DNA from 2 places in the Peptoniphilus grossensis genome. Region 1 is predicted to be linked to the other one. Evidence: predicted binding sites of a transcription regulator. Region 1 holds the regulator's gene; the other holds the start of a gene.
What was found. Region 1 encodes HrcA, which represses chaperone genes, less so after heat shock. Its sites were predicted from a motif close to ATTAGCACTCNATANTATNGAGTGCTAAT; they were not measured.
Positions count from the first base shown of each region.

Region 1 (10,980 bases):
ACCTGAACTCATTATATATTACCTTAAATTTTTATACAATTTAAAAAATGCGAATCAATGATCCGCATTAGTCAAATAAATCCTTTAACTTGTCTAAAAATGACTTTTTGTTTTCTTCAACTTCTGGCTCAGTTTCTCTTAATTCTTCCAAAAGTTTTCTCTGTTCATCAGATACTTTCTTTGGAATAATAATATTAACTTTGAAGAAAAGATCTCCCCTTTGATTTTCCCTATTTACATAGGGAACGCCTTCTCCCTTTAATCTAAAGACAGTGCCGCCAGTTGTACCCTTAGGTATTTCATAATCAACTATCTTTTTAAGTGTTGGAACTTTTATCTTTGCTCCAAGGACAGCATCTGGATAAGAAATTGGAATGTCAAGATAAATATCGTTGCCATCTCTTTTAAAAACTGCATCAGATCTTACTCTAATGTAGACAAAAACATCTCCATTTTCGCCGCCATTTTCACCAATGGAACCTTGACCTCTTAGCGAAATAATATTACCATTGTCTACACCCTTAGGAATATTTACTTTTAATTTCTTGCTCTTTAATACTGAACCTTTGCCTCCACATTCTTTACATGGTTTCTCTATTACTTCGCCAGTTCCATTGCACTTGTCACAAGATGAAGTCCTAACAAATCTGCCAAAAGGTGTGTTTTGTTCTGAAGTTACTTGACCAGTTCCATTACACTTGTCACATTTGTGTTTTTCTGTTCCTGGCTCCATTTTGCTTCCCTTACAATGCTCACACTCTTCCTTTACCTTTACAGTGATTTCTTTTTCAACGCCAAAAATTGCTTCAAAGAAATCCAAAGTTACATCCACTCTAGTATCTGGGCCCTTCTTTGGCATGTTCCTTCTATTTTCATATTCATATCTATTAGACCTAGAACCGCCAAAAATATCAAAAATATCGTCAAAAATATCAGAAAATCCTCCAAAACCACTAGTCCCAGAGCTTCCAACATTGCCTTTTAAACCCTCTTCTCCATAGACATCGTAAATCTGCCTTTTTTCGTCATCAGAAAGAACCTCATAGGCATAAGAAATTTCTTTGAATTTTGCCTCTGCAATTTCGTCTCCTGGATTTAGATCTGGATGATATTTTTTTGCGAGTTTTTTATAAGATTTCTTTAATTCCTCTTTGGTTGCATTTTTTTTAACTTCAAGAATTTCATAAAAATTTCTCATCTTCCACCTCATTAGTTTTCCATTCTAATATAAAGTCTTGAAAAAATAAAGTTTATTTTAAAATTTGCTAAAAATCTATAAATTAATTATCAAAAATAAAATAAATTAATTTTTAAACATAAAAAAAGTTGCAGCCTAAACTGCAACAATTCTATTTAATTATTATTCTTCGTCATCATCTACAACTTCATAGTCTGCATCAACTACATCATCATCATTTTTTGCTTCAGATGATCCAGCTTGTCCTTGTGCACCTTGTTGTTTATAAATTTCTTCAGAGATTGCATAGAAAGCTTGAGTTAACTCTTCAGTCTTAGACTTAATAGCTTCAAGGTCTTCGCCATCCTTTACATCTTTAAGGCTCTTGATTGCATCTTCAATCTTAGTCTTATCAGCATCAGAAATTTTACCTTCAACATCTTTTAATGTGTTTTCAGATTGATAAATAATTGAATCGGCGTTATTTTTTGCCTCAATTAATTCCTTCTTCTTAGCATCTTCTTGCGCATACATTTCAGCTTCCTTAACCTTCTTTTCGATTTCTTCTTCATTTAGGTTAGTAGAAGATGTAATTGTGATGTGTTGTTCCTTACCTGTACCAAGGTCTTTAGCGCTTACATTTACAATTCCATTTGCGTCGATGTCAAATGTAACTTCGATTTGTGGCACTCCCCTTCTTGCTGGTGCAATACCATCAAGTGTAAATCTACCAAGAGTTACATTGTCCTTAGCCATTTGTCTTTCACCTTGAAGTACGTGAATTTCTACAGAAGTTTGATTATCTGCTGCAGTTGTAAATACTTGTGACTTCTTAGTTGGAATAGTTGTATTTCTTTCAATAAGTCTTGTAGTAATATTACCCATAGTTTCAATTCCAAGAGATAGTGGTGTTACATCAAGTAATAATAAGTCTTTTACATCACCTGATAGAACTCCACCTTGAATTGCTGCACCAAGAGCAACACATTCATCTGGGTTAATATCTTTTTGTGGTTGTTTTCCAGTCAACTTTTTAATACATTCTTGCACTGCTGGAATTCTTGTTGAACCTCCAACTAGAAGAACTTTATCTATATCCTTTGCAGAAAGTCCTGCATCTGATAATGCATCTTTAACAGGTCCTTCCGTCATTTTTACAAGATCAGCTGTAAGTTCATCAAATTTAGCACGAGTTAAATCCATATTTAAGTGAAGTGGACCAGCTTGTGATGCTGTAATAAATGGAAGATTAATATTAGTTGACAATGTTGAAGAAAGCTCCTTCTTAGCTTTTTCAGCAGCTTCTTTAAGTCTTTGAAGACTCATCTTATCAGCCTTTAAATCAATTCCATTTTCTTTTTTAAATTCTTCAGCAATATAATCGATAACTCTGTTGTCAAAGTCATCGCCACCTAATTTATTATTACCACGAGTTGCATGTACTTCAAATACTCCATCAGAAAGTTCAAGGATTGAAACATCGAAAGTACCACCGCCAAGGTCATAAACCATTACAGTTTGTGCCTCTGTATCCTTATCTTCTCCATAAGCAAGAGCAGCCGCAGTTGGTTCATTTACAATTCTTTTCACATCAAGACCTGCGATTTTTCCTGCATCTTTAGTTGCTTGTCTTTGAGCATCTGTAAAGTAAGCTGGAACTGTAATAACCGCTTCAGTAATTTTTTCTCCAAGATAAGACTCTGCATCAGATTTTAATTTTTGTAAAATCATAGCTGAAATATCTTGTGGTGTATAAGTTTTTGAATCTATCTTTATATTAAAGTCAGAACCCATGTGTCTCTTAATAGAAGAGATAGTTCTGTCAGGGTTTGTAATAGCTTGTCTCTTAGCAGTTTCTCCTACTAATCTTTCACCATCTTTAGTAAAAGCTACAACAGAAGGTGTAGTTCTATTACCTTCAATGTTTGGAATTATTACAGCGTCTCCACCTTCCATTACTGCTACTGCAGAGTTAGTTGTTCCTAAATCAATACCAATTATTTTTCCCATAATAAATTTCCTCCTAAATAAATCACTTATTGTGAAACTTTGACCATTGCAGGTCTTAGCGTTTTGTCATTAATTAAATAACCTTTTTGTAAAACTTCAATTACATAGCCACTGTCGTATTCATCAGAATCTTCAGTGAGCACTGCGTGGTGATACATTGGGTCGAATTCTTCACCCAGAGCCTTCATTTCAACAATACCTTCCTTTTTAAGTACTTCAGTAAGTTGATCCTTTATCATCATTATCCCGTCATAAGTTGAATCCCTATCACCAATAGAATTCATTGCTCTTTCAAAATTGTCAATGACAGGAAGTAAGTCGTTTACAACCTTTTTAACTCCAAGTTCAATATATTCAGCCTTTTGAGCTTCAGTTCTTCTCTTGTAATTTGCGAAATCAGCTTGAAGTCTCATAAACTTATCAGTTAGTGCTTGATACTTTTCATCGTCACTTTCGTAGTCGATAATTTTTTCAGAATCCTCTTCTGTCTTCGTATCATCACTAATATTTTCATTATTTATATTATTATTTTCATTAACAGCTTCTTCTTTAATATCTTCTTCTTTTTTTATATCTTCTTTTTTATATCATCATTTGTCATGTACTCCCTCACATTTCTTTTAATCCTCTAGTAAGTGCATCACTAAAAATTTTAACGACCTTGACCAATCTCATATAATCAATCCTAACTGGTCCAATAATTCCAATACTTCCATAGATACCATAATCTTTAGTAAAGGGTGCTCTAATAATAGTATTTTCTTTCATTAAACTTGCACTATTTTCTGAACCAATTATTACTTCCACATCTCCTGTGAAATTATCATCTTTTAAGATTTGAAATAAACTATCTCTATCCTCAACTAAACTCATAAAATCTTTAGCCTTGTCAAGATCCCTATATTCGTCAAAATTCAAAATATTAGTGAGACCATCATAATAAATTTCAATGGATGAGACCTTTTTATTAAATTCACTTGCGATTTTTACAACATTGGAAATAAAATTCCCATATCTAATCATATTATCGGAAAGAGAAATTTTAAGTGATTCAATTTTGTCAAAGTCAATTCCCGACATTTTTTCATTTAAAACTTTCTCAATATAATAAAAATCTTCATCAGAAATATTTTCTATTTCTAAAAAATATCTTTCTATTACTCCCTTATCGCCTATTAAGACCAAGAGTGCCGTATTTCTATCGATTTTTACAAGAGTAAGTCTTTTTATTTTAGTATCAGCCTTTTGTGGTGTAATTAAATATGCCGTGCAATTACTGATGTTGGCGAGCAAATTAACTGAATTTTTATAAAAGTCTTCTAAATTTCTAGAAGTATATAAAATTCTGTCTTTGATTTTTTTAGAAGCATCTATATCATGAAATTCGCTAAAACTTTTAAAAATTTCATCAACATAAAATCTATAAGCCTTATCAGAAGGAATTCTTCCCGCTGATTGATGCGGCTTATTTAAAAAACCAAGATCTTCAAGATCTGCCATTTCATTTCTTATAGTCGCAGAACTAACTCCAAGATGATATTCTTTAGATAGAGTTCGTGACCCGACGGGAGTTGGCATATCGATATATGCTTCAATTATGGCATTTAAAATATTTATTTTTCTAGCATCCATAATTTCCTCCTTTATTAGCACTCATTGGTGTTGAGTGCTAATCTATTTATATAGTACCCTCTTCTCTCCTATTTGTCAAGGAATTTTCAAAAATTTTTTATTATTTTTTCTTAACTGTAAAGACATATGTTACAGAAATAAAACCATATTTCCTAATGACTATGCCTTATAAAAAAGCTTGTATTTAGCTATGGTAGATGCACCAAGTAAGTGAACCACTCGAATGAGGGAATGAGATAAGATATTGTCGCAATTAACAATATTTTTTGAAAGCAGAATCTAATTTTTTGTCTCAACAATAATAAAAATGTCTCAACAATAATAAAAAATTTGAATTTTCTTATCAAAAGTAAAGGATTCACCCTAGTCTTGCGACCAGCTCTTGATAAAAAATCTCCAAATTTTTTAAAAAGCAATTAGGCAAAAATGTGAAATTTAAGATATTTAAAAAAAATATCAGCTCACATCCTATCAGGAAGAGCTGATACACAAAACTTTTTATAGAACCACAAACTCAGGAGTACTCCTGAGTTTATCTACAATCTGAGACGAGTTTTTTATTTTGGACTTTTACAACATCCCCTTATATATTATCATAATCAAGTCTATCTTTTTTCAATTCATCCATATAGGAATAAACAGTAACTTTAGATATTCCTAATTGTAAAGCTACTTTATCAATTGTGCCTTTTGAATTGAATACTCCCTTTGCATCTAAGAATTGAATAATCTCTTTTTTTCTAGCTTTAGATAGATTTGTGGAGTTTTCTGGAATTATTTTACTTATTATCTCATCAATTACATCTTCTATTGATTCTATTTGAGAAATATCGAACTTATTTGTATTTTGTTGATTGTTATTCCCTGTGAAATAATCCAGCATTTCTTGTATTTGATTGAACATATCTATTTTTATATTTATACAAATCGCTCCAATAATTTTTTTATTTGTATCTCTCAAAAATACTGTCGATGATTTTATTTTAGATCCATTCCTTGCGGTAAAATAGTAGTTTATTAAAGTATCTTTATTGAACTTTTCTTTTAACAATATCTTATTCATCAAATAGTCAAATGTATCTCCTATTTTTCTGTCAGTTACATTTGGATTAACTAAATAAACAACTGAATTTTCAGGCTGAGACAAATCATGTAGGACCACCTCACATTGATTTCCAAAAGTCTTGCCTATCGTTTCACATACAGCTATATATGGCTTTAAAACATCCTTGATTTTATAATCGTGCAATTTAAAATTCCCTCTCTCTCAAGTTAAAATCCTGCTGAATCAACTTCACCTGTTTCGTAATTTATTCTAGATTTCGGTGCATCATAATTCCAATCCCATGGATCCTGTTCAATTGATTTATCAGCATATGGAATATATATTGATATTATGGTCGTTATTCCTAAAAATATAACATACCACATGTGTGGAACAATTTCAATCGGAGCTACAGTAGACTCTGCTAATGCACTTATTAACAAAATTTGATTTCCATATGGCAGTAAACCTTGGACAACACATGCAAAAACTCCAGTAATTGTTGCTGCTCTTCTAGGATCAACTTTATAGTCCTTAGATAATTGTCTAGAAACATCACTTGTAACAATAAGTGCAGCTGTATTATTTGCAACTGCTGCATCAGCTAAACCAACAATAGCTGCCATTCCTAACTCAGCTGATTTCTTATTTTTAATAAATCTTTCAATAAAACTCATTATAAGTTTTAATCCACCTTGTTCTCTCATCATTCTTGAAAGTCCGCCAATAAGAATTGCCAGCATTACAATAGTGAGCATGTCAGCAAATCCATTAAATATAGCTTCTCCCCATGTAAGAAAGTTTAAGCTTCCATTTATAAATCCAATAGCTCCTCCAACTAAAATTCCAAAAGTTAGAACTACAAAGAAACTTAATCCTGCTAAAGCTCCCATTAAAACAACTATATATGGTATAATATTAAATAAGCTATATGTGCCTGCTTCTATCTCGACAATAGTTGAAGGCTTACCTATTATATAATAGACTATAGCTGTCAGTATAGCTGAAATTACTGCCATTACCGCATTAATTTTAACTCTTTCCACTGGTTTAATTTTATGAGTTCTGGCAGTTACAATACTGACATCTGAAATAACACTTAAGTTATCTCCAAAAAAAGCACCTGACACTACCGCTGCTAAAATTATAGGTACATTAAGTCCTGCTTGTTTTCCTATCGAGAAAGCGATTACCCCTAATGCAGCAGTAGTCCCAGATGATGATCCAATAGCAAAAGACATAAATGCTGCTATTAAAAATATCCCTGGTGTTATTAAACGTGGTGGTATATAAGTTAAGCCAAAGTTAACAACTGAATCGACTCCACCCATTGCATTTGCGACAAATGAGAAAGCTCCCGCTAAGAAGCAAGTCATAACCATTATAATTATATCCTCATCTGCACATCCCTTTACAAAGGAATCTAACTTTTCATTTATACTCCCTTTATATACTGCTATAGCAAATATAATGGCAATAAACAAAGCTACGGATGCATTTATTTGATTGAAAGGTCTATCATATCCTAATGTACCTAAAATTATACCTCCTCCTAGTATTATTCCAACAAATACTAGGAAAGGAAGTAGAGAAATAAACGCAGTTTTTTTGTTAAAATTTTTGTCTGTCATAATTTTCTCCTAACTATAATAAATTTTGATTTTACTTTTTATTTAATTCATATAAATCTAATCTTCTTTGATTTAACATAGGTAATTCATCTCTTACTTGAATTACATAATTTAAATCAACTTCTTCTATAAAATAACCAACTTTTTCATCTAACTGCTTTATTACTTTTCCCCAAGGATCAACTATCATTGAATGTCCCCAAGATGTATATCCTGTACGAGAATCCCTTGCGGGAGCTGCACCTATTGTATAGACTTGATTATCTAATGCCCTTGTTCTAAAAAGTATATCCCAGTGTGCTGGTCCTGTTGTCATATTAAAAGCTGCAGGTACAATAATAACTTTTGCACCTTCATTTACCATAAGCCTTGAAAGCTCAGGAAATCTAAAGTCATAGCATATACAAAGACCAATTTTTCCAAACTCAGTATCAAATACAGTTACTTCATCACCTGCAGTTAATGTATCAGATTCCCTAAAAGTTTGCCCTCCTTCAACATCAATGTCAAAAAGATGCATCTTTCTATGTCTTGCTATTTGATTCCCTTCTCTATCAAAAACAAAGCTAGTATTAAAAATTCTTCCTTCTTCATCTTTTTCAGGTATGCTTCCTCCTACGACGTAGATATCATTATCTTTTGCAGCTTCAGATAAAGCTTGCCAAGACTCTCCTTTTCCAATTTCACCATAAATTGGAAAATTTGATGTTATATAAGGAGTGTTAAACATTTCTCCTAAAACAACAATATCTGCACCCTCTTCTGCCACTTTTTTTATATACCCTTTTGCAGATTTTAAATTTTCTTTCTTGTCTGTATTCGTAAGCATTTGTATTGCGGCAATCTTAAACTTTGTCATCAATAAATCCTCCTAATTAAATTATGATAATTTACCTCTTGCTAATATTGGGACTTCCTTAATAACTTCCCCTTTTGAAACAAAATATGCTTTTTCATGTAGGTTAACTACTGGACAAATGTGAACTGGAATAATTTCAACTTTATCTGCAACTTTTACAGAATCTCTCATATTTTTATCATAAATAATTGCATGCTCGTCATATACATCAAAGATATTCACTCCTGGAAATTGTTTTATTTGCCCCATACCTTCAACCGCTGTTATACCTTTAGTTCTTGTCTGCATTGTAATACCTTTTGCCCCAACATCAAGGATTACTCTTTCATCAGTTGGTCTACTAATAACTGAAGCTAAAATAGTTGCGGCGGTATCACAATTTTTACAAGCATTTTTCATAGATGCATCCATGAAAATATAAGTTCCTGGTCTGATTTCAGTAATTCCATCTAAAATAGGAAAATCATTTAGCATAGATGGTGTGGAACCAACACTTACTGTTTCTAAAGGCATATCCATTTCTTCGGCAATTTTTGCGAACTTTAAAGTTCTTTCTTGTGAAGTTAAGTGAATTCTTTTACATTCTTCAAGGCTCTCAGCATTGTATGAATTACCATCATGCGAAAATATTCCCTTTAGTCTAATGTGAGGGCAATTATTTTTTAAGTGACTTAATAAATCTCTATAGTCATCTTCCTCAATAATTCCTGATCTATTTTCTCCAACTTCTATTTCAATTAAAACTACAGCTTTATTATTAGAATCTTTAAAAACATCTTCAATAATATTTGCTGCTTCTATGCTGTCTAATCCAAAAGAAATATCAATACTTTCTATTAATTTCTTTATTCTTTCTAATTTATTTGGACTTACAACTTCATTTGCAATAAAAATGTCTTTCAAACCATTTTCAGCCATTACTTCTGCTTCTCCAAGCTTAGCAACAGCAATTCCCTTAGCTCCAGCTTCTTCTTGTAATTTTGCAATATGTGGAGATTTGTGTGTTTTTGTATGAGGTCTTAAATTCACATTTTTTGAATTAGCATAGTCTTGAACAGTTTTTATATTGTTCATCATAATATCGTAATCTACGATAAGTGCAGGTGTGTCTATTTCCATATAGTTCATAATTATTACTCCTTTACTTGTGCAATTGCTTCAATTTCTACCAAACAATCATCATATAGATTATTAGAAGGTACTACCACTCTTGATGGCTTATGATTCTCAAAGAATTCTGCATATACTTCGTTTAAGTCTCCCCATAATTTTACATCTGGTATATAAACTCTACAGAATAGTACATCATTTTTTGTACATCCAGCGTTTTTTAAAACCAATTCTAAGTTTAATAAAGCTTGTTTTGTTTGAGCTTTTATGCCTTCAGGCTTTTTTCCTGTTTTAGGATTATGAGATAATTGACCCGAAATATAAAGAGTTCCATTGTGTATCATTCCTGGAGTATAATGTCCTCCATCTCTTACAGAATATTCTGTTTCTATTTTTTTCATATTTTGCACCTCTTTGTTATTTGTTAAGAATACGATATCATATATTTTTTTATATTTCAATAAAAATTTATATTTTAATGATTTTAATATTATCTTATCAAATTTTAGAATTTGTGTAGATATTGCATTATAGGTATTAAATTTTTTAATATTATAAAATTCAATTTATTTTAATAAATCAAAAATTTTCCAATCTTCTATATATTTATGTTAAAATTAGTAATTGGAGATGATTCAATTGAAAAAAAATGAAACTTTGTCTTTTATTCTTACAATTGTTGCTGCAGTTTTAATTGCACTATTTGTGAGGAATTTTATTTTTAATATAGCTGTTGTTAATGGAGAGTCCATGCACCCAACATTAAATGAAAAAGATAAGTTAATTTGTCTTTCTTATAAAAGGTTCACTGATATACCTAGAGGCGAAATTGTTGTAATTGACGCACCAAACGACAATAGGAATTACATTAAAAGGCTTATTGGAAAGCCTGGCGACACAATTGAGTTTAAAGAAGGAAAAGTTTATTTAAATGGAAGTCTATTAAAAGAAAACTACACTTCAACTGATGTCACAGAATCTGACCAAAAAAGTTTTATACTAAAAGATAATGAATATTTTGTAATGGGAGATAACAGGCTGCCGGGCATGAGTGTTGACTCGAGATACTTTGGACCAATCGAAAAGAAAAGAATAAAATCAGCGGCAGTCTACAGAATTTTACCTCTTAAAAGTAGAGGGAAAATTGAAACTTTGATAAAATAAAAATATCCCCTAAAATACGGAGGTAAAAATTTGAGAAATCAAAATAATATTAGAAATTTTTCAATAATAGCACATATTGATCACGGCAAGTCCACTCTTGCCGACAGACTCATTGAGTCAACTGGAATGCTCACCAAAAGAGAAATGGACGATCAAGTCCTCGACTCCATGGATCTTGAACGCGAGAGAGGAATTACAATTAAATTAAAAGCTATTAGACTTATATATAAAGATGATAGAGATGGCAAAGAGTATATTTTAAACTTAATTGACACTCCAGGGCATGTTGACTTCAACTACGAAGTTTCTCGCTCCCTTGCTGCTTGCGAAGGTGCCATTGTAGTTGTAGATG
Region 1 covers NZ_MJIH01000001.1:319,876-330,855, forward strand. Annotated here, with positions in the region: gene dnaJ (molecular chaperone DnaJ) at 68-1,198, opposite strand; gene dnaK (molecular chaperone DnaK) at 1,361-3,187, opposite strand; gene grpE (nucleotide exchange factor GrpE) at 3,214-3,759, opposite strand; gene hrcA (heat-inducible transcriptional repressor HrcA) at 3,797-4,819, opposite strand; gene BIV18_RS01605 (helix-turn-helix transcriptional regulator) at 5,403-6,068, opposite strand; gene BIV18_RS01610 (Na+/H+ antiporter NhaC family protein) at 6,092-7,495, opposite strand; gene BIV18_RS01615 (carbon-nitrogen hydrolase family protein) at 7,527-8,354, opposite strand; gene BIV18_RS01620 (alanine racemase) at 8,376-9,482, opposite strand; gene BIV18_RS01625 (RidA family protein) at 9,488-9,865, opposite strand; gene lepB (signal peptidase I) at 10,104-10,628, shown strand; gene lepA (translation elongation factor 4) at 10,659-10,980, shown strand, end outside.

Region 2 (10,980 bases), 700 kb from region 1:
CTGTGCCGCTGCACCGAAAAATAACATAAAGGGCGATGAAATAAGTGGTTTGAAATCAATCATAGCACCTACTGCGATAAAAATTAATACTGGGAAGAGTTCTGTTGCAATTCCTGCATTGTATAAAATTGTCAAGAAACCCTCCTCTCCAACTGCAGATGATAGTGGAATATTAGAAATAATTGCTCCAAAACCAATGGGAAGAAGAAGTGAAGGTTCATATTGTTTTTCAATGGCAAGATAAATTAAAATTCCACCAATGACAAACATAATTAAGTGTTTAACTTCGAGATTTAAAATTCCAGATAAAAGTGTTTCCATTGTGCCTCCTAAACTTTTTAGATGACAAGTAATATAACATAAATACTAAAAATATTCAATAAATCTAGAAATTATAGAGAAAAACAAATTCAAATTGTAAAATAATGTGAGTTAAAACTATAATATTTTCTTGATAAAAAAAGCTTTATGTGGTAAATTCAAATTAAATAAGATCTTATTTAATTTGAGAACGTTATCTTTTGTGATAGGAGATATCTTATGAAAAAATTAGTAAGCTTGATACTTTTGTTTTTTGTATTAATCAGTTCATCTTGCGTTTACGCAAAAAGCACAGATGTGGATTTTCAAAAATTCATGGATTCTCCAGCTCTAGATTTTTCAGAATTATCCAAAATGAAAGGTTCAAAAACAATTAACGAATTTGATGCAATTTTATCGACTAAAGGATTAAGTGCGGAAGATGTTTCAAATGACGTTGCAAGAAGAGCAAGTGCAAACTTCAGATTCAACATGTACGAGAATAGATTTGAATATGGAGATTACGCAGTTGTCGATGCTTATTGGGCATGGGAGTCTTCTCCTATTTGGGCAGGAAGAGATACTGTTGTATTTGGATGGAGCGACGGATTTACAGTTAATTTAAATAGAACAGTAATGAAGGTAACATATAGAGATTTAGATGGCAATTACAAAGGTGAACAATATTATTATCCAAGTGGTTTAGTTCAAGGTGTAAGATTTGATTTTGAACAAAGCTATGCGCCAGGTGCCTTAAGATCTTTAAGTAGTGGAAAAGTTTATTTAGTTATAGATAATAGAGAAAACAAGGATTATGTTGAAGTTCATGGTAAATACCTTCATAATTATAAAAATGTATTTCCAAGTATAAATATTTCAAGCTCAGGAACAATTTCTGTTTCTTTAAGTTCAAGTACTAGAGAAATGGGCGATGATATATAATTATGCCATAATATTAAGGGGACAATGATGATAGAAAATATTTTTAAATTTTTAATAATTGCAGTTGTAGGTTCTGTAGTAGCTTTCAGTTTACCTTATTCCGAATTTTTGGGTTGGGGAACGCAATTTGGCATTTCAATGTATATAATGCTAATAATTCAACACATTATCTTTAACAAAAAGTTTGACGATATGTTGAAAAAGCTTGATAACTTAGAAAAAGCATTAAATGCCAAGGATGATGAAAATATTGAAAATTCAAAGTGATGGTATAGATCTTTATAATTTTTCGTTTAGCATCAAAACTGCAATGTTTAAGCATTCAAATTAAAAACTCATAAAGAAGGCTCTTCTCACAATGAAAAGAGCCTTTACTTTGCAAAATATTTGTAATTGAATTTTATAAAATCCTTTGCTTACATAAGTTTTGATACATTTCTAGCATAAGCGATTGGGTCTTTTATGTCGAGACCTGCCATTAGTCTTGCGCCATCGTAAAGCAATTCTGTGTAATTTTTAAATTCTTCTGAATCATTGTCCATGTCCTTTAATTTTTTTACTGCCGGGTGATTTGGATTTAGTTCTAAAACTTTGTCGGCTTTAAAACCTTGGTTATTAGGCATATGGCTTAGAGTTTTTTCCATTTCTATGGAAATTTCACCTTTGCTTGATAGATAAGCTGCATCATCTTTTAAATTTGGATTTTCCCTTATTGATGAAACTTCACCAGATAAGATGTCCTTCATTTTCTTTACATAATCATCAAGATTTTTTTCATCTTCTTCTTTTGTAGCATCAGTTTCAGAAATTGATTTAAATTTTTTGTCGTCATATTCTTCTAGCATTTTTATGACAAATTCATCAATTGGATCTGTTAAGGCAAGGACTTCTATGTTTTCTTCCATAAAGTGCTTTATTTGTGGAAGTTTTTTCACGCTTTCTATGGAATTTCCATTTGCGTAATAGATGCATTCTTGGTCAGGCGCCATGTCCTTTCTGTATTCATTAAAGGTTATATTTTCTCTTTTTGTAGTTGTATATATAAATAGATCCTTTAGCTTGTCTTTATCTGCTCCATAATTTTCATAGGCACCAGATTTTAAGCTTATGCCAAAGTTTTTGAAAAATTGGGCGTATTTTTCTCTGTCATTTTTAAGGATTTTTGCAAGTTCTTCTAGGATTTTCTTTTCTATATTTTTCTTTATAAGTTGTAATTCACGAGTTTTTTGTAGCATTTCACGAGAAATATTAAGAGAAATATCTTCGGAGTCAACTACACCTTTGACGAAGTTTAGATAATCGGGAAGAAGGTCTTCACATTTTTCCATTATTAGAACTCCATTGGAATAAAGTTCAAGTCCGCCTTTCCTATCTGGATTTAAGAAATCAAAAGGTCTTCTTGAAGGAATGTATAAAATAGCCTTAAAGGAAATCACGCCTTCTACACTAATGTGTATGTGAGCTAGGGGATCTTCAAATCCAAAATGTCTTTGTCTAAAGAAATTGTTATAGTCATCCTCCTTTAGTTCGTTTTTATTTTTTCTCCACATTGGCACAGATGAATTTAATATGTCATCTTCTCTATAAGATTCAAATTTTGGGTCATCTTCTGTTGAGTCAGCTGCAGGTCTTTTCTTTTCGACTTCCATTTTTATTGGATAGCTAATGTAATTTGAGTAATGGCTTACAAGTTCTCTTATTTTGTATTCATCAAGGTATTTGTCATAATCTTCATCCTTAGAATTTTCTTTTAAGTGAAGAGTAATAATAGTTCCGTGAGAATCCTTTTTTCCACTTTCTATTGTGTAGCCCTTTGCACCCTTTGACTTCCAAATATGAGCTTCATCTTCTTTATAGGATCTTGTCAAGACGCTAATTTCATCTGCAACCATAAAGGCAGAGTAAAAGCCTACGCCAAATTGTCCAATAATTTCGTGTTCTTCATTTTTTTCATTTAATTTTTTAAAATCAAGAGAGCCTGACTTGGCAATTGTGCCCAAGTTTTCTACTAATTCATCTTCAGTCATGCCCACTCCATTATCTTCTATTGTAATTGTTCTTTTTTCCTTATCTGGAGTGATTCTAATATAATAGTCCTCGTGGTTAAATTTTACATTGTCGTCATTAAGGGCGATGTAGTACATTTTATCCATTGCATCAGATGCATTTGAAATTAATTCTCTTAAAAATATTTCTTTATTTGTGTAAATGGAATTAATCATTAAGTCCATTAATCTTTCAGTTTCGGCATTGTATTTTTTATTTTTCATGTAATCACCTTTCCTTATTAGCACTCATTCTATGCCTCTGCTAATAATATATATCTTTTCTAATAATTAGTCAAATTTAAATAGTAAAGTTTTATTAAAATCTTTATGTTTTTAAAAATATTTTAATTAAAAATTTAAAACAAAACATAGCTTTTAACTCATTAAATATAGATTTCCAAAACTTATGAAGTAAAAAGTATATTGCAATTGTTTTCAATTTTTTGCAATTGAGGTATAATATAATTGGTCTTTTAGAAGGGAGGAGAAATGTATACAGAAGTAGAAACAGGCAATAGAATAAAAATTATTACAGGACACTTTGGCAGTGGAAAAACTGAATTTTCAATTAATTATGCTTTATATTTAAAAAAGTATTTTGACAATGTTGCAGCGGTTGACCTGGATATTATTAATACATACTTTAGGCTGAGAGAGAAAATGGATCTTTTAAGCGAAAAGGGCGTGGAATCATTTTCATCTAGTATGCGTGAAAAAAATGCCTTGGACATACCAGCAGTAGATCCAGCAATTTTAAAGCCACTTGAAAATAAAAATTACATGGCTGTATTAGATGTTGGAGGAAATCCAAAGGGCTCCCTTTCTCTTGGAAGGTATAGAGACATTTTGAAAAGAGAGGGTTATGACCACTATTTTGTAATAAATAGAAATAGACCAGAGACTAGGGACTTTAAGTCCGTGCGAGAATTTATCGGACAAGTGGAAGGCCATTCACAAACTAGGGTTACGGGGATTATAAACACTACTCATTTTTTAAAAGAGACCACAGCTGATGATATTTTGTATGGTGATGAGCTTGCAAGGGAAGTTTCAGAGAAATTAAATCTTCCCTATGTATATGCAGTTTGCCTAAGGAGTATTGAGAGTGAAGTTAGAGCTTTAAATTTAGCGGCGGAAGTTTTTCCCATTGACTTATTTTTTAGAGAAGATTGGATGTTATAGGAGGTAAATAATGGCTAAAGGTAGAGTTGAGTTTGAAAGTGACAGATGTAAGGGTTGTGGACTATGTGTAACTGTATGTCCTAAAAATGTAATTGAAATTGACATTGACACTATTAATAAAAAGGGTTATGCACCTGCAATGGCAAAAAGACCAGAAGATTGTATTGCTTGCCAAAACTGTGCAATAACTTGTCCTGATTCAATTATTACAGTTTATAAAATTTCTTAAGGGGTGTTTACATGACAAAAGTACTTATGAAGGGAAACGAAGCAGTTGGTGCAGCAGCTATTGAAGCTGGTTGCAAATATTTTTTCGGTTATCCTATTACTCCTCAATCTGAAATTCCTGAATACTTATCAAGGGAACTTCCAAAGATTGGCGGATGTTTTTTGCAAGCGGAGTCTGAAGTTGCAGCTATAAATATGCTATATGGTGCTGCGGGATCTGGAGCGAGAGTTATGACTTCATCTTCTTCTCCGGGAGTTTCACTAATGCAAGAAGGTATTTCTTATATGGCAGGGGCAGAACTTCCTTGCGTAATAGTAAATATGATGAGAGGTGGTCCAGGACTTGGATCAATTCAACCTTCTCAAACAGATTACTTTCAATCAACTAGAGGCGGCGGAAATGGTGATTATAGAACTATTACTTTAGCACCATCTTCTGTGCAAGAACTTGTAAATTTAATTGAACTTGGTTTTGATTTAGCGGACAAGTATAGAAATCCTGTTGTAATTATGAGTGACGGTGTACTTGGACAAATGATGGAACCAGTTGAGTTTGGCATGCAAGAAAAAATGGTTCTTCCTGAAAAGACTTGGGCAACAAGAGGCAAGGGCAAAAATCACGGAGAGAGAAATATTATAAACTCACTTTATCTTTCTGCTGATGAACTTGAAGAACTTAATAAACATTTAATTGAAAAGTATAGACAAGTTACTGAAAATGAAATTAGAGTAGAAATTGATGGCATCGAGGATGCAGATCTTGTAATCAGTGCCTATGGAACTACAGCTAGAATTGCAAAAAGTGCAATTGAACATTTAAGAAAAGAAGGCTATAAAATAGGGCTTATTCGTCCAATTACTTGCTGGCCATATCCATATGAAGCTTTCAAGGGAATAAATCCAAATTGCAAAGACATTTTAGTTTGTGAAATGAATCAAGGTCAAATGACTGATGATGTTAAGATTGCAGTTGAAGGTAGACAAAGGGTTCACTTCTTTGGAAGACAAGGTGGCGTAATTCCAAATGTGGAAGAAATTAAAGAAGCTGCTCTTAAAGTTTTAGGAGGTCTCAAATAATGGAAAAAACTAATGAACAAGTTTTATATAAATATTCAGAAGGTTTGACTAGAACTGAAACTCACTATTGTCCAGGTTGCACTCACGGTGTAATCCATAAATTAGTGGCTGAATCCTTAGTTGAACTAGGAGTTTTAGACGAAGCAATTGGAGTTGCACCAGTTGGTTGTGCAGTTCTAGCATATAAATATTTTAACTGTGACATGCACGAGGCAGCTCACGGAAGAGCACCTGCTGTTGCAACTGGAATAAAAAGAGTACATCCAGATAATTTAGTATTCACATATCAAGGGGATGGAGACTTGGCATCAATTGGTACTGCAGAAATAGTTCAAGCAGCACATAGAGGAGAAAATATTTCAACAATTTTCATAAACAACGCAATTTACGGAATGACTGGTGGACAAATGGCACCTACAACTTTAGTTGGTCAAGTTACAACTACATCTCCTTATGGAAGAGATGAAGCATGGTGTGGTAAACCAATTAAAGTTTCTGAAATGCTTGCTACAATTGATGGAGCAAAATTTGTAGAAAGAGTTTCAGTTGATACTCCAGCAAATATTAGAAAAGCTAAGAAGGCAATTAAAGAATGTTTTAAATATCAACTAGAAGGCAAGGGCTTTGGAATAGTTGAAGTATTATCATCTTGTCCAACAAACTGGGGACTTCCTCCTGCAGATGCACTTGCATGGTTAAGAGAAAATATGATTCCATATTATCCACTTGGAAACTTTAGGAGGGATGAATAATGGCTACAAGAAATATTATTGCCGCAGGATTTGGCGGACAAGGTATCATGGCAATGGGTCAACTTATAACTTATTCAGGAATGCTTGAAAATAAATTTGTATCATGGCTTCCAAGTTATGGTCCAGAAATGCGTGGAGGTTCAGCAAACTGCTCAGTAGTAGTTTCAGACGAACCTGTTGGCTCTCCAGTAATTTCACAAGCGACAGATGTAGTAGTAATGAACGAACCATCTCTAGAAAAATTTGAACAATATGTTGCACCAGGTGGAAATTTATTTATAAATTCATCCCTTGTTAAAAAAGCATCAACAAGAGATGACGTAAATGTTTTTTCTATTCCAGTAAATGACTTGGCAAATGAACTTGGGAATGCAAAAGTAGCAAATATGGTAATGCTAGGTGCATTTTTACAAGTTACAAATACAGTTAAGACAGAATCAGTTATAAAAGCTTTTACAAAAGTTTATGGAGATTCAAAGAAAAAGCTTCTTCCAATAAATGAAAAAGCAATTGCCCTTGGACAAAATTCAATTAAAGAAGCAGGTTGCGTAGGTGGAGTATGTCAAATTCTTCCAGAAAAGACTAATTCTCAAGTTAAGAGTTCTTATTCAAGACAAACTGCAGCTAATGTTGAACTTAGTGGAACAGATCTTGAAAATATTGAATACCTAAAGACGATCAAAAAATATTCAGCAGAAGATGATGAAAAGATTTTTGAAAATGAAATGACAATTGTTGACGAAGCACTTTTTATAGAAGAAGAATCTATTAAATTTTGCAACAAGGCAGCTGAAATGTTAAAGGGAGACGATGCAGGAAAAATTTTCGCATCACTTTCAAAGCAATCAGAAGAACATATATCTTATTTAAAGGGGCTAAAAGAATCTTTGAAGTCAAAGGACGAAACGTCTTTTGTAGATAAAATCAAGGCAAAACTTACAAAGAGAGAAGAATACGATTGGGGAAAAGTCGACCAAGAAAAGGCAAGACTTGCACTTAATGTATTTGCCATTGCAAAGGACATCAAAAACTCTTCTATTGCTTTTTATAAAAAGGCAAAGGAAAATACAAAGGATAAAAAAGCAAATAAACTATATGATGAACTAGAATATTGGGAAAATTTCCAATTAGAACAAGTAACAGGTCAGTACGAAATCTATAAGGAAGAATGGTGGGCTGACCAAATGTTCTCAAAAATGTAATAGTTTTAAAAGTTATAAAAATAGTGTTGGTGATAAATCATCGGCACTATTTTTATTTGGAATATGAAATTGAAAGGGGTGTATAAAAGTTATTTTATTGGGTGTGTCATAAATGTTTGACTTCTCTACACTATACACTTACAAATTATAAAAAAACCCTTGACAAAGTTTTTAGATGAGTCTATATTATATATAATAAACCGATAAGGAAGAGTAGTAACTTCTTATGAACATCAAAGAGAGCGACTTAATTGGTGAAAGAGTTGTATGTGATTATTAAGTGAATGGACTTCTGAGGGCGGGAAGAAATAAATTTTTTAATTTAGAGTAATGCCCGACGGGACTTAGCCGTTAAAATAAGACCAATATGTTAGTATTGATGAGAGGGTGCTTTATGCAAAATTGGGTGGTACCGCAGAAGTTTAGACTTTTGTCCCATTAGGGATGGAAGTCTTTTTTTATTTCCATCCTTCTCTCATAGTTTGATGAAAAGGAGAAAAAAATGAAAAAATTTTGTTAGTATTGTCATTATTGTTGTTAGTGGGTTGTGCAAAAGGCGAAAAAGGTGAAAGTGCTTCTAGGGGCGATGATGTTTTAAAAATTGGGATACTTCAGTTTGCGCAACATCCATCGCTAGATAATTGTAGAGAAGGTTTAATTGAAGGACTAAAGGAAGAAGGATTTGTTGAAGGTAAAAATTTAAAAATTGATTACCAAAATGCGCAAGCAGACATGGGGATTTCTGCCCAAATTGCAAACTCTTTCGTGTCAAATAAAGTTGACATGATAATTGCAATAGCGACACCAGCTGCCATGAGTGCTTATAATGCGACATTAAACACAGATATACCCGTTGTATACACAGCACTTTCTGATCCAGTAGCGGCACAAGTTGCAGATGAAAATAAAAATCCAGTGGGAAATATTACTGGCACAAGTGATATTCTTCCCGTAGAAGAGCAGCTAAAAATGATTAGAGAAATTCTTCCCGATGCAAAAAATATTGGAATTCTCCACACATCAAGTGAGGCAAATTCTGATTCAATGTTAAAAATTTACAAGGATCTTGCAGGAAAATATAATTTTAAAATTGTCGATGAAGCGATAAACACAACAGCAGACATACCACTTGCCACAGATAATATTTTGTCAAAGGTTGATGCAATTACAAATCTTTTAGACAACACAGTAGTAAATTCACTTCCAACTATTCTTGACAAGGCAAATGAAAAGAAAATTCCTGTATTTGGTTCAGAAATTGAGCAAGTTAAAATGGGCTGTCTTGGTTCAGAGGGTATTGAGTACATTTCTCTTGGAAATCAAACTGGTAAGATGGCGTCAAAAATTTTAAAGGGCGAAAAAGAGGCAAGGGAAATGCCCTACGAAACAATTTTAGAGCCAAATTTATATCTTAATTCAAAGGTTGCGGAAAATCTTGGAATAAAAATTCCAAAGGATCTTCTTGATAGAGCTGTGGAAAATTTTTCTGAAATAAATTTAGCAGAAGGTAAATAAATAAAATGGATATTTTAATGGGAGTAATTGAACAAGGGCTAACTTATAGTTTTTTAGCTTTTGGTCTTTATATAGCTTATAGCATTTTAGATTTTCCCGATTTAACTGTGGACGGCTCCTTTCCACTAGGTGCTGCCATAAGTGTTTTTGCAATTTTAAAGGGAATAAATCCAGCACTTGCACTTTTAATAAGTTTTTTTGGAGGTGCAATTGCAGGTTCTCTTACTGGACTAATCCACATAAAATTAAAAGTAGAAGACCTTTTGGCAGGGCTTATAATGCAAACTGCACTTTGGACTATTAATTTAAAAATTGCAGGCAAAGCCAATGTTCCAATTTTTAGCAGCGACACTATTTTTACTACGGGAATGGCAAATTTTATTCCCGATGAATTATCGAAGTTCACAGTATTATTTGTTATGATTCCCACGGTTATAATCATAAAAATTTTATTGGACGAATTTTTAAAGACAAAGGCAGGATTTATCTTAAAAGCTTGCGGTGACAACGAGATTCTAGTTAGGACTATGGCAGTGGATCCAGGGACGGTAAAAATTTTAGGACTTTCCTTTTCAAATGGACTTGTGGCATTAAGTGGCGGATTAGTAGCTCAGGAACAGAGATTTTTTGAAGTTTCCATGGGAACGGGCTCCATGGTCATGGGACTTGCGGCAGTTGTCCTTGGAATAAAACTTTTAGAGGGTTTTAATTTTATTAAAGATTCCACAAAAGTTTTAATTGGATCAATTTTATACAAGGCGTCCATTGCCTTGGCAATTGCAATTGGATTTTCAGCAAACTCAATGAAACTCATAACGGCAATTATTTTTCTTGTAATTTTAATTGCTGGAAGAAGTAGGAAGAAGGTTAAAAATGCTTGAACTTAAATCAATTGACAAAACCTTTAACATTGGAACAATAAATGAGAATAAATTATTTAAAGATTTTAATTTAAAGGTTGGAAAGGGAGAATTTGTATCCATAATTGGTTCCAATGGTTCGGGGAAATCCACTCTTTTAAATATTATTTGTGGTTCCATAAGAGAAGATAGTGGAGAAATATTAATAGATGATGAAAATCTTAAAAAAATTCCTGAACACAAAAGATATAAAAAAATTGGAAGAGTATTTCAAGACCCAAAAGTTGGCACATCTCCAAATATGACAATATTAGAGAACTTGTCTATGGCAGAAAATAAAAATAAATCATGGAATTTAACTCGTGGAATAAATAAGAAGAAAAAGAAGCTTATAGAGAAATGTTAAGTGAAATTGGACTTGGACTAGAGGACAAGTTAGATGACAAGGTTGGACTTTTATCTGGTGGTCAAAGACAATCCCTTGCACTGCTTATGGCGACTCTCGTGCCTATAGATTTTTTAATCTTAGACGAGCATACAGCAGCACTTGATCCAAAGACTGCAGATATAGTCATGCAAATCACAAATAAAATAGTGCGAGAAAAAAACTTGACAGCGTTAATGGTAACTCACAATTTAAAGTATTCCTTAAAGTATGGAGATAGGCTAATTATGATGCACAAGGGAAATAAAGTCATGGATAAATCTAAAGAGATTAAGAAAAATTTAAAATTAGAAGATATACTAGATAAGTTTTACGAAATAAGTATTGAAGTTGGAAACTCTTTATAAAACATAAACAACTCAAATAAACCTCTCAATCACAAAGAAAAGAGAGGTTTATTATTTTATCGGAAGACTAAGGCATATTTTA
Region 2 covers NZ_MJIH01000001.1:1,019,452-1,030,431, reverse strand. Annotated here, with positions in the region: gene BIV18_RS05020 (sodium ion-translocating decarboxylase subunit beta) at 1-321, opposite strand, end outside; gene BIV18_RS05015 (hypothetical protein) at 541-1,242, shown strand; gene BIV18_RS05010 (hypothetical protein) at 1,267-1,509, shown strand; gene htpG (molecular chaperone HtpG) at 1,659-3,512, opposite strand; gene BIV18_RS05000 (ATP-binding protein) at 3,780-4,472, shown strand; gene BIV18_RS04995 (4Fe-4S dicluster domain-containing protein) at 4,483-4,701, shown strand; gene BIV18_RS04990 (3-methyl-2-oxobutanoate dehydrogenase subunit VorB) at 4,713-5,777, shown strand; gene BIV18_RS04985 (thiamine pyrophosphate-dependent enzyme) at 5,777-6,529, shown strand; gene BIV18_RS04980 (2-oxoacid:acceptor oxidoreductase family protein) at 6,529-7,731, shown strand; T-box leader at 7,926-8,172, shown strand; gene BIV18_RS04975 (ABC transporter substrate-binding protein) at 8,245-9,246, shown strand; gene BIV18_RS04970 (ABC transporter permease) at 9,252-10,127, shown strand; gene BIV18_RS11535 (ATP-binding cassette domain-containing protein) at 10,120-10,512, shown strand; gene BIV18_RS11530 (ATP-binding cassette domain-containing protein) at 10,506-10,898, shown strand; gene BIV18_RS04960 (hypothetical protein) at 10,978-10,980, opposite strand, start outside.
Region 2: the regulator HrcA is predicted to act here: its motif matches at 3,529-3,557, upstream of htpG (molecular chaperone HtpG).